DNA from 3 places in the Streptomyces sp. NPDC006552 genome. Region 1 is predicted to be linked to each of the others. Evidence: riboswitches for the same ligand, from Rfam matches in the RefSeq annotation. Region 1 holds a riboswitch; each other region holds the start of a gene.
What was found. A riboswitch is a leader RNA that binds a small molecule or an ion and turns the genes downstream of it on or off. The one in region 1 is predicted to bind cobalamin.
Positions count from the first base shown of each region.

Region 1 (4,347 bases):
GACGCGCACGGGCAGCAGTCCGAGCCCGTCGACGACCCCGGCCCGCGACTCCACCTCGTCCTCGATGCGCTCCCCGAGCAGCTGGAAGCCGCCGCAGACGCCGAGCACCGGCCGCCCCTCGGCGGCCCGCCGCGCCAGCGCCCCGGCGATCCCGCGCTCGCGCAGCCACTCCAGCGCCCGCACCGTCCCGCGGGTCCCCGGCACCACCACGAGGTCGGCGTCGGCCAGTTCCTCGGCGCGGTCCACGAACCGGACCACGACGCCCGGCTCGGCGGCGAGCGCGTCGACATCCGTGAAATTCGACATCAGCGGCACCGCGCACACGGCGACCCGGAGCACGTCCTCGCCGACCGGCGGCGCCACCACGGACTCGCGCACCGCGCCCCGCAGGGAGACCCGCAGCCCGTCCTCCTCGTCGATGCCGAGCCCGTGCTGGAACGGCAGCACACCGTACGTGGGCCTGCCGGTGAGGGACTCCAGCATGGCGAGCCCGGGTTCGAGCAGCGTCACATCACCCCGGAACTTGTTCACCAGGTACCCGGCCAGCAACTCCTGGTCCTCCGGCGCCAGCAGCGCCGTCGTCCCGAAGAACGAGGCGAAGACGCCCCCGCGGTCGATGTCGCCGACCACCAGGACCGGCAGCCGCGCGGCCCGCGCGATGCCCATGTTCACGATGTCGGTGCGGCGCAGATTGATCTCGGCGGGCGAGCCCGCCCCCTCACAGATCACCGCGTCATGACTGCCCCGCAGCTCCTCCAGGCACTCCACCACGGTGTCGAGCAGCGCGCCCTGGCGCTGTCCGTGGTAGCCCCGCGCGCTCATCTCACCGACGGGCCTGCCCATGAGCACGACCTGGCTGCTGCGGTCGCTGCCCGGCTTGAGCAGCACCGGGTTCATCAGCGCGGTCGGCTCGACCCGGGCGGCCTGCGCCTGCATGGCCTGCGCCCGCCCGATCTCGGCGCCCTCCCGCGTCACGAACGAGTTCAGGGACATGTTCTGCCCCTTGAACGGCGCGACCTTCACCCCCTGGCGGACCAGCCACCGGCAGATGCCGGCCGTGACCACGCTCTTGCCCGCGTCGGAGGTCGTCCCCGCGACGAGGAGCCCCCCGCCCTTCACCGGCGCGCCCACAGCAACCGCCCGCCCACACAGACTCCCCACGCCAACGCGGTGATCCGCCGCGACAACCGCGCGGCCCGTTCGACATCCCCGACCCGCACCGCACGCCCGGCGGCGTTCAGGACGGGCCGGTGCTCCACCCGGCCCGCGTAGGCCAGCGTCCCGCCGAGCCGCACCCCGAGCGCCCCCGCGAACGAGGCCTCGACGGCCCCCGCGTTCGGGCTCGGGTGGCGTCCGGCGTCCGCGCGCCAGGCCCGCGCGGCGGCGCGCGGCCGCCCGCCCGCCAGCACGGCGAGCGCCGCCGTCAGCCGGGCTCCCGGCCACCCGGCCACGTCGTCGAGCCGGGCCGAGGCCCAGCCGAACCGGCGGTAGCGGGGCGACTTGTGCCCGACCATCGCGTCCAGCGTGTTCACGGCGCGGAAGGCGAGCAGTCCGGGGACGCCGCCCACCGCGCCCCACACCAGCGCGCCGACGACCGCGTCCGAGGTGTTCTCGGCGACGGACTCGACGACACCGCGGGCGATCCCGTCGGCGTCAAGACCCTGCGGATCGCGGCCGCACAGCCGCGGCAGCAGCTCCCGGGCCAGCTCCACGTCCCCGGCCTCCAGGGCACGGCCGACGCCTCGCGCCTCCCGGCCCAGCGAGGTCCCGCCGACCACGGCCCAGGTGGCGGCGGCGGTCAGCGCGACGGCGGCGGCGGGGGAGCGGCGTACGGTACGGGCCGCGGCGGCGCCCAGCGCGGCGGCGCCGCCCGCGCAGAACACGGCGTGCGCGGCGCCCCAGCCCCGGTGGTCGCGCCACAGCAGGCGCTCGACGTGTCCGGCGGCCCGGCCGAACCCGGCCACGGGGTGCCCGCGGCGCGGATCGCCGAACAGCAGGTCGGCAAGGAGTCCGGTGGCGGCGCCGTACGCGAAGACGCGCTCGGCCCGCGCCGCGCCGCGCAGGGCGAACATGGCGTAGTTGTCCTCACTCAGGGTGTCCACGCCCTGGTTCGACGAGACCGGCAGCGAGAGTTCCTGGCTCGCCCTTCCTTCAGGAGGGCTCACAGTGGCGGGACCGCGCCGGATTCGCACCGGCTTCCTCGGACTGCTGCCGTAGATGGCCCGCGAAGTCCACCACGGTCCGCGAAGGTGCGTCAACTCGCCGTTGACCTGGGAGAGCGGAGTGTGGGCAGGTACACAGAAGGGCGGCGGGGCGGGACGCCGTGCGCCCTGCCCCGCCGCCCCTCGTACCGGCGAGCGGGCCGCCGTCAGGCGACGATCAGGAAGATCCCGTACGCCACGGCCGCCGCGCACAGCGCGAAGCAGAGGTACGCCCCCGAGGTGGCGGCCGTCGCCGAACCGCCGCGCTGCGCCGCGGACTCCCGCTTGGAGAGGCCGACGACGCCGAGGGTGAACAGGCCCACCAGGGCCACGGTGGCCACGAGACTGACCCCGAAGACGGAGGCGAGAGCCGACCAGTCGATCTTCATAGCTGTCCTGCTTCCTTACAGCGTGGCGCCGGCGGGGCGCGCGGGGTCGGCCAGGGGCTGCGGCGGGGCGGGGATCGTGGCCTTCACCTCGACCGAGGGCCCGGACTCCGCGGCGGCGGCGACGGGCGGCGGGCTGACCGCGGCGATCGCGGTGGTCACCACGTCGGCCGGCTCCGCCACGGCGCCGGCCGCGTCCGCGGTGACGTTCGTGTGGTCGACGGAGTCGCGCCGGGAGAGCTTCCAGATGGTCCCGGCGCCGCCGATCAGCAGGAGCGCGGTGAGGCCGATGCCCCACGAGCCCTGCTTGGTGAGGAACTCGGCGCCCGCGCCGACCAGGCCCGCGGCCGGCAGGGTCAGGCCCCACGCGACGAACATCCGGGTGGCGGTCGACCAGCGGACCACACCGCCCTTGCGGCCGATGCCCGCGCCCATCACGGCGCCCGAGCAGACCTGGGTGGTGGAGAGGGAGAAGCCGATGTGCGACGAGGCGAGGATCGCGGTCGCGGCGCTCGTCTGCGCGGTGAAGCCCTGCTGCGGGGCGAGGTCGGTGAGGCCCTTGCCCATGGTGCGGATGATCCGCCAGCCGCCCAGGTACGTGCCGAGCGCGATGGCCAGGCCGGCCGAGACGATGACCCACAGCGGCGGGTTGGCGCCGGGGGAGAGGACGCCGCCGGTGATCAGGGCGAGGGTGATGATGCCCATCGTCTTCTGCGCGTCGTTCGTGCCGTGCGCGAGGGAGACGAGGCCGGCGGAGGCGATCTGCCCGGCGCGGTAGCCCTTGGCGGTGGCCTTCTGGTCGGTCCTGCCGCTGATGCGGTAGGTGAGCCGGGTGGCCAGCATCGCGGCGACACCGGCCACGATCGGCGCGGCGACCGCGGGCAGCAGCACCTTGGTGACGACGGTGCCGCCGTTCACCGAGGACCAGCCCATCGACATGACGGCGGCGCCGATGAGCCCGCCGAACAGGGCGTGGGAGGAGCTGGACGGCAGCCCGACCAGCCAGGTCAGCAGATTCCAGAGGATGGCGCCGACGAGCGCGGCGAAGATGACCTCGGTCCTGAGGCCGTCCTCGTCGATGATCCCGCCGGAGATGGTCTTGGCCACCTCCACGGAGAGGAAGGCCCCGACCAGGTTCAGCACGGCGGACATGGCCACCGCCGTCTTCGGCTTGAGGGCGCCGGTCGAGATGGTGGTGGCCATCGCGTTGGCGGTGTCGTGAAAACCGTTGGTGAAGTCGAAGACCAGTGCGGTGACGATCACGATCGCGAGCAGGAGTGTGGCATCAAGTGCCATATCCGGTATCCGTTTCAGGTTGCGGACGGCGTCGCTGACCACGGCTGATTGCCGAAGCCTTGGTGAACGTAGGGCGACTGTATGAACGGAAGGTGAACTGGTGGGGGATCTCAGGCGACTCCGGCGGAGAGTGATGGTGCGGGCCCGGGAATCCCGGGTTCCAGGGCCCCGCCGGTGTGGTTCTTGTCACCGCCGCAGAGGGGCGGACTTCTCCGGACATCCGGGCATACGACGACACGGCCCCGCGGCGCCCCCGGTGTCGGGGGGCCACAGGGCCGTGGGGGTGGCGCGGCGGGGAACTAACCCCGGGCGAACTTCCGCAGCTGGCTCAGGCTGCCGTTGAAGCGGTTCTGGTCGCCCGGGAGGCCGCCGCCGTTGTCGTACTGCCAGAACGTCCAGTAGGACCACCCGGCGGGCAGCGCGCCCGGACTGGAGCTGTAGCGGGCGATCCACAGGGCGTGGTT
Region 1 covers NZ_JBEXOS010000030.1:72,726-77,072, forward strand. Annotated here, with positions in the region: gene ABZY33_RS19005 (cobyric acid synthase) at 1-1,119, opposite strand, end outside; gene ABZY33_RS19010 (cobalamin biosynthesis protein) at 1,116-2,072, opposite strand; cobalamin riboswitch at 2,109-2,243, opposite strand; gene ABZY33_RS19015 (hypothetical protein) at 2,369-2,590, opposite strand; gene ABZY33_RS19020 (inorganic phosphate transporter) at 2,606-3,883, opposite strand; gene ABZY33_RS19025 (lysozyme) at 4,183-4,347, opposite strand, start outside.

Region 2 (4,347 bases), on a different contig from region 1:
CTGGTCGACGAGCGCCCCGAGGAGGTCACCGACATGCGGCGCTCGGTGCGCGGCGACGTGTACGCCTCCACCTTCGACCAGCCGGCCAAGGCCCACATCGCGCTCGCCGAACTCGCCGTGGAGCGCGCCAAGCGCCTCGTCGAACAGGGCCGCGACGTCGTGATCCTGCTGGACTCCCTGACCCGGCTGTGCCGCGCGTACAACAACGCGGCCCCCACCTCGTCCGGCGGCGGCCGCACCCTCTCCGGCGGCGTCGACGCCGCGGCGCTGCTCGGCCCCAAGCGCCTGTTCGGCGCGGCCCGCGCCACGGAGGAGGCGGGTTCCCTGACGATCCTCGCCACCGCCCTGGTCGACACCGGGTCGCGCGCCGACGACTACTTCTTCGAGGAGCTCAAGAGCACCGGCAACATGGAGCTGCGGCTCGACCGCGCGCTCGCCGACCGCCGGGTCCACCCCGCCGTCGACCTCGCCCCGTCCGGCACCCGCCGCGAGGAACTCCTGCTGCCCGCCGCCGAGTCGGCCGCCGTCCGCGGCCTGCGCCGGGCCCTCCAGGGACGCGACACCCACTCCTCCTTCGAGACGCTGCTCGACACACTGCGCCGCACTCCGGACAACGCCGCGTTCCTGCGCCAGGTCCACTCGACGGTCCCGGCCGGCTGACGCCCCCGCGGATGCGTGATACTGCCTGCATGACTTCGATCCTGACGCGCCCCGGCCGCGGCCCGGCCGTCACGGTCCGGCGGGCCGTCGCGGGCGACGCCAGGAAGCTGACCCGGCTCGTGCGCGGCTCCCGCGCCTACGAGGGCCCCTACGCGCCGATGGTCGCGGCTTACCGGGTGGGGCCCGACTACATCGAGGCGCACCACGTCTTCGTCGCGGCCGACATCGCCGACGGCCGCGTCCTCGGCTTCTACGCGCTGCTCCTCGCCCCGCCCGAGCTGGACCTGATGTTCGTCGCGAACGACGCCCAGGGCCGGGGCATCGGCCGGCTGCTCGTCGCCCACATGCGCGCGCAGGCCGCCGCCGCGGGGCTCGACCACGTCCGGGTCGTCGCGCACCCGCCCGCCGAAGGCTTCTACCGCAGCATGGGCGCCGTACGGACCGGCACCGCCGCCGCCCAGCCCCCGGCCGTCGCCTGGGACCGCCCCGAACTCGTCTTCCCCCTCACGCCCCCGGGGTGACTCCGGTGCGGTCCGAGGGGTTCCGCCCTCGCGCGCCGCAGCGCACACTCGGTGGCATCCGAGCGGGCGGCAATGCGGCAAGGAGGCCACATTGGGCGGCAGCGAGACGCGGGGCGACGCGTTCGACGTGATCGTGGAGATCCCGCAGGGCTCCCGGAACAAGTACGAGATGGATCACGGGCTGGGGCGGATCCGGCTCGACCGGATGCTGTTCACCTCGACCCAGTACCCCGCGGACTACGGTTACGTCGACGGCACGCTCGGCGGCGACGGCGACCCGCTGGACGCGCTCGTGCTGACCGCCGACGCCACCTTCCCCGGCTGCGCCATCGAGTGCCGGGCCATCGGGATGTTCGTGATGAGCGACGAGAAGGGCCCGGACGAGAAGATCCTCTGCGTCCCCGCCCACGACCCGCGCCACGCGTCGATCCAGGACATCGAGGACATCCCGGAGTTCGACCGCCTGGAGATCACCCACTTCTTCGAGGTCTACAAGGACCTGGAGCCCGGTAAGTCGGTGGAGGGCTCGCACTGGGAAGGCCGGGAGAAGGCCTATCAGGAGATCGCGCGGGCCCGCGGGCGCCGGTCGGCCTGACCACCCGTCGCGCCGGGGAGCGCGTCGACTAGGGTGATCGGGCCGTGGTGCTCGGGAAGACCGGTGACGGCCCTCAGGGGCCAAGTCCGGAGCGGCCCTCGCCACTGTGATCGGGCCTTCCGCCGCCTTCGGGCGGCGGGGGACGCACCGCTCCACCGTGCCACTGGCCGCCCTCGGGCGGCTGGGAAGGCCGGAGCGGCGCGGCACGCCCGTAAGCCAGGAGACCGGCCACGGCATCTCACGAAGTCATTCCACGAGGTGCTGGAGCGTGATCAAGGCATGACCTTGCCCGGGAACTCCCCTGCGCGGCCCACGGGGCCGCACCCCCACCCCTCCTTCCGCTGGCGCCGCGAGGACACCGTGCGCACCGCGGGGCTGCTCGCGGTGATAGCCGCGCTGCACGTCGTCGCGTTCGGCGTGCTGTTCCTCCTCGTCGTGCCCGAGCACTACGAGGTCGGCAACAAGGCCTTCGGTATCGGTCTCGGCGTCACCGCGTACACCCTCGGCATGCGGCACGCCTTCGACGCCGACCACATCGCCGCGATCGACAACACGACCCGCAAGCTGATGGCCGACGGCAAACGGCCCGTCTCCGTCGGGTTCTGGTTCGCCCTCGGCCACTCCAGCGTGGTCGTCGCGATGGCCGCCCTGGTCGCGGGCGGCGCGGCGCTCGCGGGCATCCTGCTGAACGACGAGTCCCGCACCCACCAGACGCTCGGCGTCGTCGGCACCACCGTGTCGGGTACGTTCCTGTACCTGATCGCCGCGCTCAACCTCGTGGCCCTGCTGGGCATCCTCAAGGTCTTCCGGGCGATGCGCGCGGGCTCCTACGACGAGCGGGAGCTCGAAGCGCACCTGGATTCCCGGGGGTTCATGAACCGCTTCCTCGGCCGCTTCACCCGGTCGATCACCCGCCCGGGACAGATGTACCCGCTCGGCTTCCTCTTCGGCCTCGGCTTCGACACGGCGACCGAGGTGACGCTGATGGTGATGGCGGGCAGCGGCGCGGCGGCCGGACTGCCCTGGTACGCGATCCTGTGCCTGCCGCTGCTGTTCGCCGCGGGCATGAGCCTGTTCGACACGCTCGACGGGACGTTCATGAACTTCGCGTACCAGTGGGCGTTCTCCAACCCGGTGCGCAAGGTGTTCTACAACCTCACCATCACCGGCCTGTCGATCGCGGTCGCCTTCTTCATCGGCACCATCGAGATCGTCGGCGTCCTGCACGAGAAGCTCTCCCTCTCCGACGCGGTGACCGGCTGGATAGCCGGTCTCGACCTGGACAACGTCGGCTACGTCATCGTCGGCCTGTTCGTCGTGGTCTGGACGGCGGCGATCGCGTACTGGCGTCTCGCCCGGGTCGAGCAGCGGTGGTCGGCCCGGGTCGCCGGGGGCGGATGAGCGGGCCCGGGCGGCCGGTGTCACGGCACGTCAGGGGCGCTCCGGCGGCGGGCGGGGCGATAGGGTGTCGCGTCGACCCGCACCGCCCGAACACTCAGGAGTACGTACGTGACCGTAGCCACCGACTCGTCCGAGGCAGCCGTCCCGTCCGGTGCGCAGGCCGTGGCGGCACCCGCCGCGGAGCCGAGGCCCGCGTCCGAGGTGCCGCAGGCGCGGGGGGCCGAGGCCGGTGAGGCCGAGAACTTCTGGCAGCCCCCGGCCGCCGAGACCGAACCCACCCCCGCCGACGCGCACGAGGCGGGGACCGGGGACGGTGACGACGACGGCGTGGGCGAGGTGGCCGAGTCCGTCGCCGCCGACGCCCACGCCTTCGGCGGCTACGCCCGTACCGGCGGCTGGACCTTCGCCCTGAAGGTGGCCCGCAGCGTGCGCCCCGGCGGCCAGGCCGCCGGGGAGACGGCCAAGGTCTCGGCGCGCAAGTTCGCCGAACTGGCCGGCTGCTCGGCCGAGCGCGTCATGCGCTTCTACAAGGCGTGGGACCGGGCCGCGGACGACGGGGTGGTCCCCCAGTTCGAGACCCTCGCGCCGGGCGCCGACGTCGAACTCCCGGACGCCGACCTCTGGCTGTCCTACTACGTGTCGCGCTCCGGCGCCGGTTCGGTGCGCGGCCAGGCGATCACCGAGGCCGCGGCGGCCGAGGGCATCCGGCCGACCAAGGCCCTGGAGGTGGCCGAGAACCCGACGGCGCTGCGGGCCGCGATCCTCGCCGACCCGGGCACCGCGGAGGCGGCCCGCAAGGCGCTGATGGACCGCCTCGGCGAGGACCCGGTGCTCCGCTCGGGTCTGGCCCGTGACATCGTGCGCGCCGACGATCTGAAGAAGGCCGTCGCCGAGGAGTCCAAGACCGGTGACCGGCTGGAGTACGTCCGCCGGATCGCCGAGGAGGGGCAGGTCAAGACGGCGGCCGGACAGAAGATCGAGGCTCCGGCGCAACTGCGCGAGGAGGCCGAGCGCCATCTGTCCCTGATCGACGAGCTGGACGAGGACGAGGAGGCGGGTGAGTGGGCCCGCGAGGCCTACGACTCGGTGCGCACGCTCGTCGCGGAGGCCGTCGAGTCCGACCCCGAGCTGCGGGTGCAGGAGCGGCGCGCGAAGTTCTACAGCAGCCTG
Region 2 covers NZ_JBEXOS010000040.1:3,159-7,505, forward strand. Annotated here, with positions in the region: gene rho (transcription termination factor Rho) at 1-660, shown strand, start outside; gene ABZY33_RS22565 (GNAT family N-acetyltransferase) at 690-1,181, shown strand; gene ABZY33_RS22570 (inorganic diphosphatase) at 1,351-1,776, shown strand; cobalamin riboswitch at 1,805-2,024, shown strand; gene ABZY33_RS22575 (HoxN/HupN/NixA family nickel/cobalt transporter) at 2,056-3,177, shown strand; gene ABZY33_RS22580 (hypothetical protein) at 3,286-4,347, shown strand, end outside.
Region 2: another riboswitch for cobalamin. It lies ahead of ABZY33_RS22575 (HoxN/HupN/NixA family nickel/cobalt transporter); the one in region 1 lies ahead of ABZY33_RS19010 (cobalamin biosynthesis protein).

Region 3 (4,347 bases), on a different contig from region 1:
TGGGCTTCCTCGCCGCGCGCTGGCGCCGCTCCGAGAGCGACTCGCTCGACGAATGGGGCCTGGGCGGCCGCTCGTTCGGCACCTGGATCACCTGGTTCCTGCTCGGCGGCGACCTCTACACGGCGTACACCTTCGTCGCCGTGCCCGCGGCGATCTACGCGGCCGGCGCGTCCGGCTTCTTCGCCGTGCCGTACACGATCCTGGTCTACCCGCTCATCTTCACGTTCCTGCCGCGCCTGTGGTCCGTCTCGCACAAGCACGGGTACGTGACCACGTCCGACTTCGTACGCGGCCGCTTCGGCTCCAAGGGCCTCTCGCTGGCCGTCGCGATCACCGGCATCCTCGCCACGATGCCCTACATCGCGCTCCAACTGGTCGGCATCCAGGCCGTGCTCGACGTGATGGGCGTCGGCGGCGGCGAGAACACGAACTGGTTCGTCAAGGACCTGCCGCTGCTCATCGCCTTCGGCGTGCTCGCGGCGTACACGTACTCCTCGGGGCTGCGGGCACCGGCGCTGATCGCGTTCGTCAAGGACGGCCTGATCTACCTGGTGATCCTGGTCGCCATCATCTACATCCCGATCAAACTCGGCGGCTTCGACGACATCTTCGCCGCGGCCGGCAAGAAGTTCGAGCAGCTGAATCCGGCGACCGGGAAACCCGTCGGCGCCCTCGCGCCCGGTGAGGCCGGGCACTGGACGTACGCGACGCTGGCGCTCGGCTCGGCCCTCGCGCTGTTCATGTACCCGCACTCGATCACGGCGACGCTCTCGTCCAAGAGCCGCAACGTGATCCGCCGCAACACCACGATCCTGCCGCTCTACTCGCTGATGCTGGGCCTGCTGGCGCTGCTCGGGTTCATGGCGATCGCGGCCGGGATCAAGGTGCAGAACGGGCAGCTGGCGATCCCGCAGCTCTTCGAGGACATGTTCCCCGACTGGTTCACCGGCGTCGCGTTCGCCGCCATCGGCATCGGCGCGCTGGTCCCGGCGGCGATCATGTCCATCGCCGCGGCGAACCTCTTCACGCGCAACATCTACAAGGACTTCATCAAGCCCGACGCGACCCCGGCGCAGGAGACCAAGGTCTCCAAGCTGGTCTCGCTGCTCGTGAAGGTCGGCGCGCTCGTCTTCGTCCTCACCATGGACAAGACCGTCGCCATCAACTTCCAGCTGCTCGGCGGCATCTGGATCCTCCAGACCATGCCGGCCCTGGTCGGCGGTTTGTTCACGCGCTGGTTCCACCGGTGGGCGCTGCTCGCCGGCTGGGCGGTCGGCATGGTCTACGGCACGCTCGCCGCGTACGGGGTGGCATCGCCGACCCAGAAGCACTTCGGCGGCTCCTCGAAGGAGATCCCTGGCATCGGGGAGATCGGTTACATCGGTCTGACCGCGTTCGTGATGAACGTGGTCGTGACCGTGGTCCTCACCTTCGTCCTGAACGCCGTGAAGGCCCCCGCGGGCGTCGACGAGACGTCCCCCGGGGACTACACCGCCGACGCCGGCGACAAGGGGGTCCAGCAGGACCTGCCCGTCGTCGGAGCGGGCGGTCACTAGCCGCACGCGTGGCACAACGGACGGGCCCCTCCCGCGCGGAGGGGCCCGTCCCTGTCTTCGGGCACCCCGTCGGAGACGCGGTCTCGACACCCGGCCGACACAAGATATGGGGCTGCCTCGCACACCCGGCACAACATGTATGCTCGCTCTCGCTGCCGCCGCAGGGGAATCCGGTGCAAATCCGGAACTGTCCCGCAACGGTGAACGTATGCGCCCATAGCGGCGCCCGCGTGAGTCCGACGACCTGCCGCAGCCCACCCGGACCGTCCGGCCCGGGTGGACAGACGTCCGGGCCTCGCGGAATGGGCCGGTGACGACGGCGCCCCCGTGTGCGCGCCCGAGCCACTCCTCCCCGCGGGCCTCGAGCCGAGCGAGGGAGAGCCCCCACGTGACCATCGCGCCGCCCGCCGAACCGGTTGCCGCCGCACCGGACGACGCTCCGGGCACCGCCCTGCTGCGCACCCTGACCGAGCTGACCGCCGATCTCCCCGGCACCGACGCCGGCCGGGTCGCCGCCGCCGCGCTGCGCGGCCGCAGCGCCCACGCCGACCTCGCCGAGCTGCGCGAACTCGCCACCGAGGCCGCGGCCGGCCTGATCTCCGACGACCCGGTCCACTCCCGGCTCGCCGCCCGCCTCCTCACGCTCTCCATCGCCGCCGAGGCCGCCTCGCAGGGCGTCACCTCCTTCACCGGCTCCGTCGCGACCGGCCATCGCGAGGGCCTGATCGCCGACCGCACCGCCGCCTTCGTGCGCACGCACGCGGCCCGGCTCGACGCGCTCATCGACCCCGCGGCCGACGACCGGTTCGGTTACTTCGGCCTGCGCACGCTGCACAGTCGCTACCTGCTGCGCCACCCGATCACCCGGCAGGTCATCGAGACCCCGCAGCACTTCATGCTGCGCGTCGCGGCGGGTCTCGCCGAGGACGACAGCGTCCGCGCGCTGGACGAAGTGGCGGCGCTCTACGGCCTGATGAGCCGCCTGGACTACCTGCCCTCCTCCCCCACCCTCTTCAACTCCGGCACCCGCCACCCGCAGATGTCGAGCTGCTACCTGCTCGACTCCCCGCTCGACGAGCTCGACTCGATCTACGACCGCTACCACCAGGTGGCCCGCCTCTCCAAGCACGCCGGCGGCATCGGCCTCTCGTACTCCCGCATCCGCAGCCGGGGCTCGCTGATCCGCGGCACGAACGGGCACTCCAACGGGATCGTGCCGTTCCTGAAGACGCTCGACGCGTCGGTCGCCGCGGTGAACCAGGGCGGACGCCGTAAGGGCGCGGCCGCCGTCTACCTGGAGACGTGGCACTCCGACATCGAGGAGTTCCTGGAGCTGCGCGACAACACCGGCGAGGACGCGCGCCGCACCCACAACCTGAACCTCGCGCACTGGATCCCCGACGAGTTCATGCGCCGCGTCGCCGAGGGCGCCGACTGGTCGCTGTTCTCCCCGGCCGACGTGCCCGAACTCGTCGACCTCTACGGCGCGGAGTTCGAGGACGCGTACCGCAGGGCGGAGGCCGCGGGCAAGGCGCAGAAAACCCTCCCCGCCCGGGACCTGTACGGCCGCATGATGCGCACCCTCGCCCAGACCGGCAACGGCTGGATGACCTTCAAGGACGCCGCCAACCGCACCGCCAACCAGACCGCGGAGCCCGGCCACACCGTCCACTCCTCGAACCTGTGCACCGAGATCCTGGAGGTCACGGACGACGGCGAGACGGCCGTCTGCAACCTCGGCTCGGTCAACCTCGGGGCCTTCGTGGTCTCCGACGCCCGCGACGGTCAGGACGCCATCGACTGGGAGCGGCTCGACGCGGCCGTGCGCACCGCCGTCACCTTCCTCGACCGCGTCGTCGACATCAACTTCTACCCGACCGAGCAGGCGGGCCGCTCCAACGCCCGCTGGCGCCCGGTCGGCCTCGGCGCGATGGGCCTGCAAGACGTCTTCTTCAAGCTGCGGCTGCCCTTCGACTCCCCCGCGGCCCTGGCCCTGTCCACGCGGATCCAGGAGCGCATCATGCTCGCCGCGTACGAGGCCTCCGCCGGCCTCGCCGAACGCAACGGCCCGCTGCCCGCCTGGGAGAAGACCCGTACCGCGCGCGGCGTCCTGCACCCCGACCACTACCCGGACGCCCAGGTGACCTGGCCCGAGCGGTGGGCCGCGCTGCGGGAACGTATCGCCGCGGTCGGCCTGCGCAACTCGCTGCTGCTCGCCATCGCGCCGACCGCGACGATCGCCTCGATCGCGGGCGTCTACGAGTGCATCGAGCCGCAGGTCTCCAACCTCTTCAAGCGCGAGACGCTGTCGGGCGAGTTCCTCCAGGTCAACGCCTACCTGGTCGACGACTTGAAGCGGCTCGGCGTCTGGGACGCGCAGACCCGGGAGGCGCTGCGCGAGGCCAACGGCTCGGTGCAGGGCTTCACCTGGGTGCCCGAGGAGGTCCGCGCCCTGTACCGCACGGCGTGGGAGCTGCCGCAGCGCGGCCTCATCGACATGGCGGCGGCCCGCACCCCCTTCCTCGACCAGGCCCAGTCCCTCAACCTGTTCCTGGAGACGCCGACCATCGGCAAGCTCTCCTCGATGTACGCGTACGCCTGGAAGTCGGGGCTGAAGACGACGTACTACCTGCGTTCGCGCCCCGCGACACGCATCGCCCGCGCCGCGCACCGCGCCACCGTCCCCGCCCAGAGCGCGCCGGAGACCGACGCGGTCGCCTGTTCCCTGGAAAACCCCGAGTCCTGCGAGGCCTGCCAGTAATGACGACTCCCGCCACGGAAAAGAACCTGC
Region 3 covers NZ_JBEXOS010000068.1:27,304-31,650, reverse strand. Annotated here, with positions in the region: gene mctP (monocarboxylate uptake permease MctP) at 1-1,556, shown strand, start outside; cobalamin riboswitch at 1,689-1,823, shown strand; gene ABZY33_RS29790 (ribonucleoside-diphosphate reductase subunit alpha) at 1,945-4,317, shown strand; gene ABZY33_RS29785 (ribonucleotide-diphosphate reductase subunit beta) at 4,317-4,347, shown strand, end outside.
Region 3: another riboswitch for cobalamin. It lies ahead of ABZY33_RS29790 (ribonucleoside-diphosphate reductase subunit alpha); the one in region 1 lies ahead of ABZY33_RS19010 (cobalamin biosynthesis protein).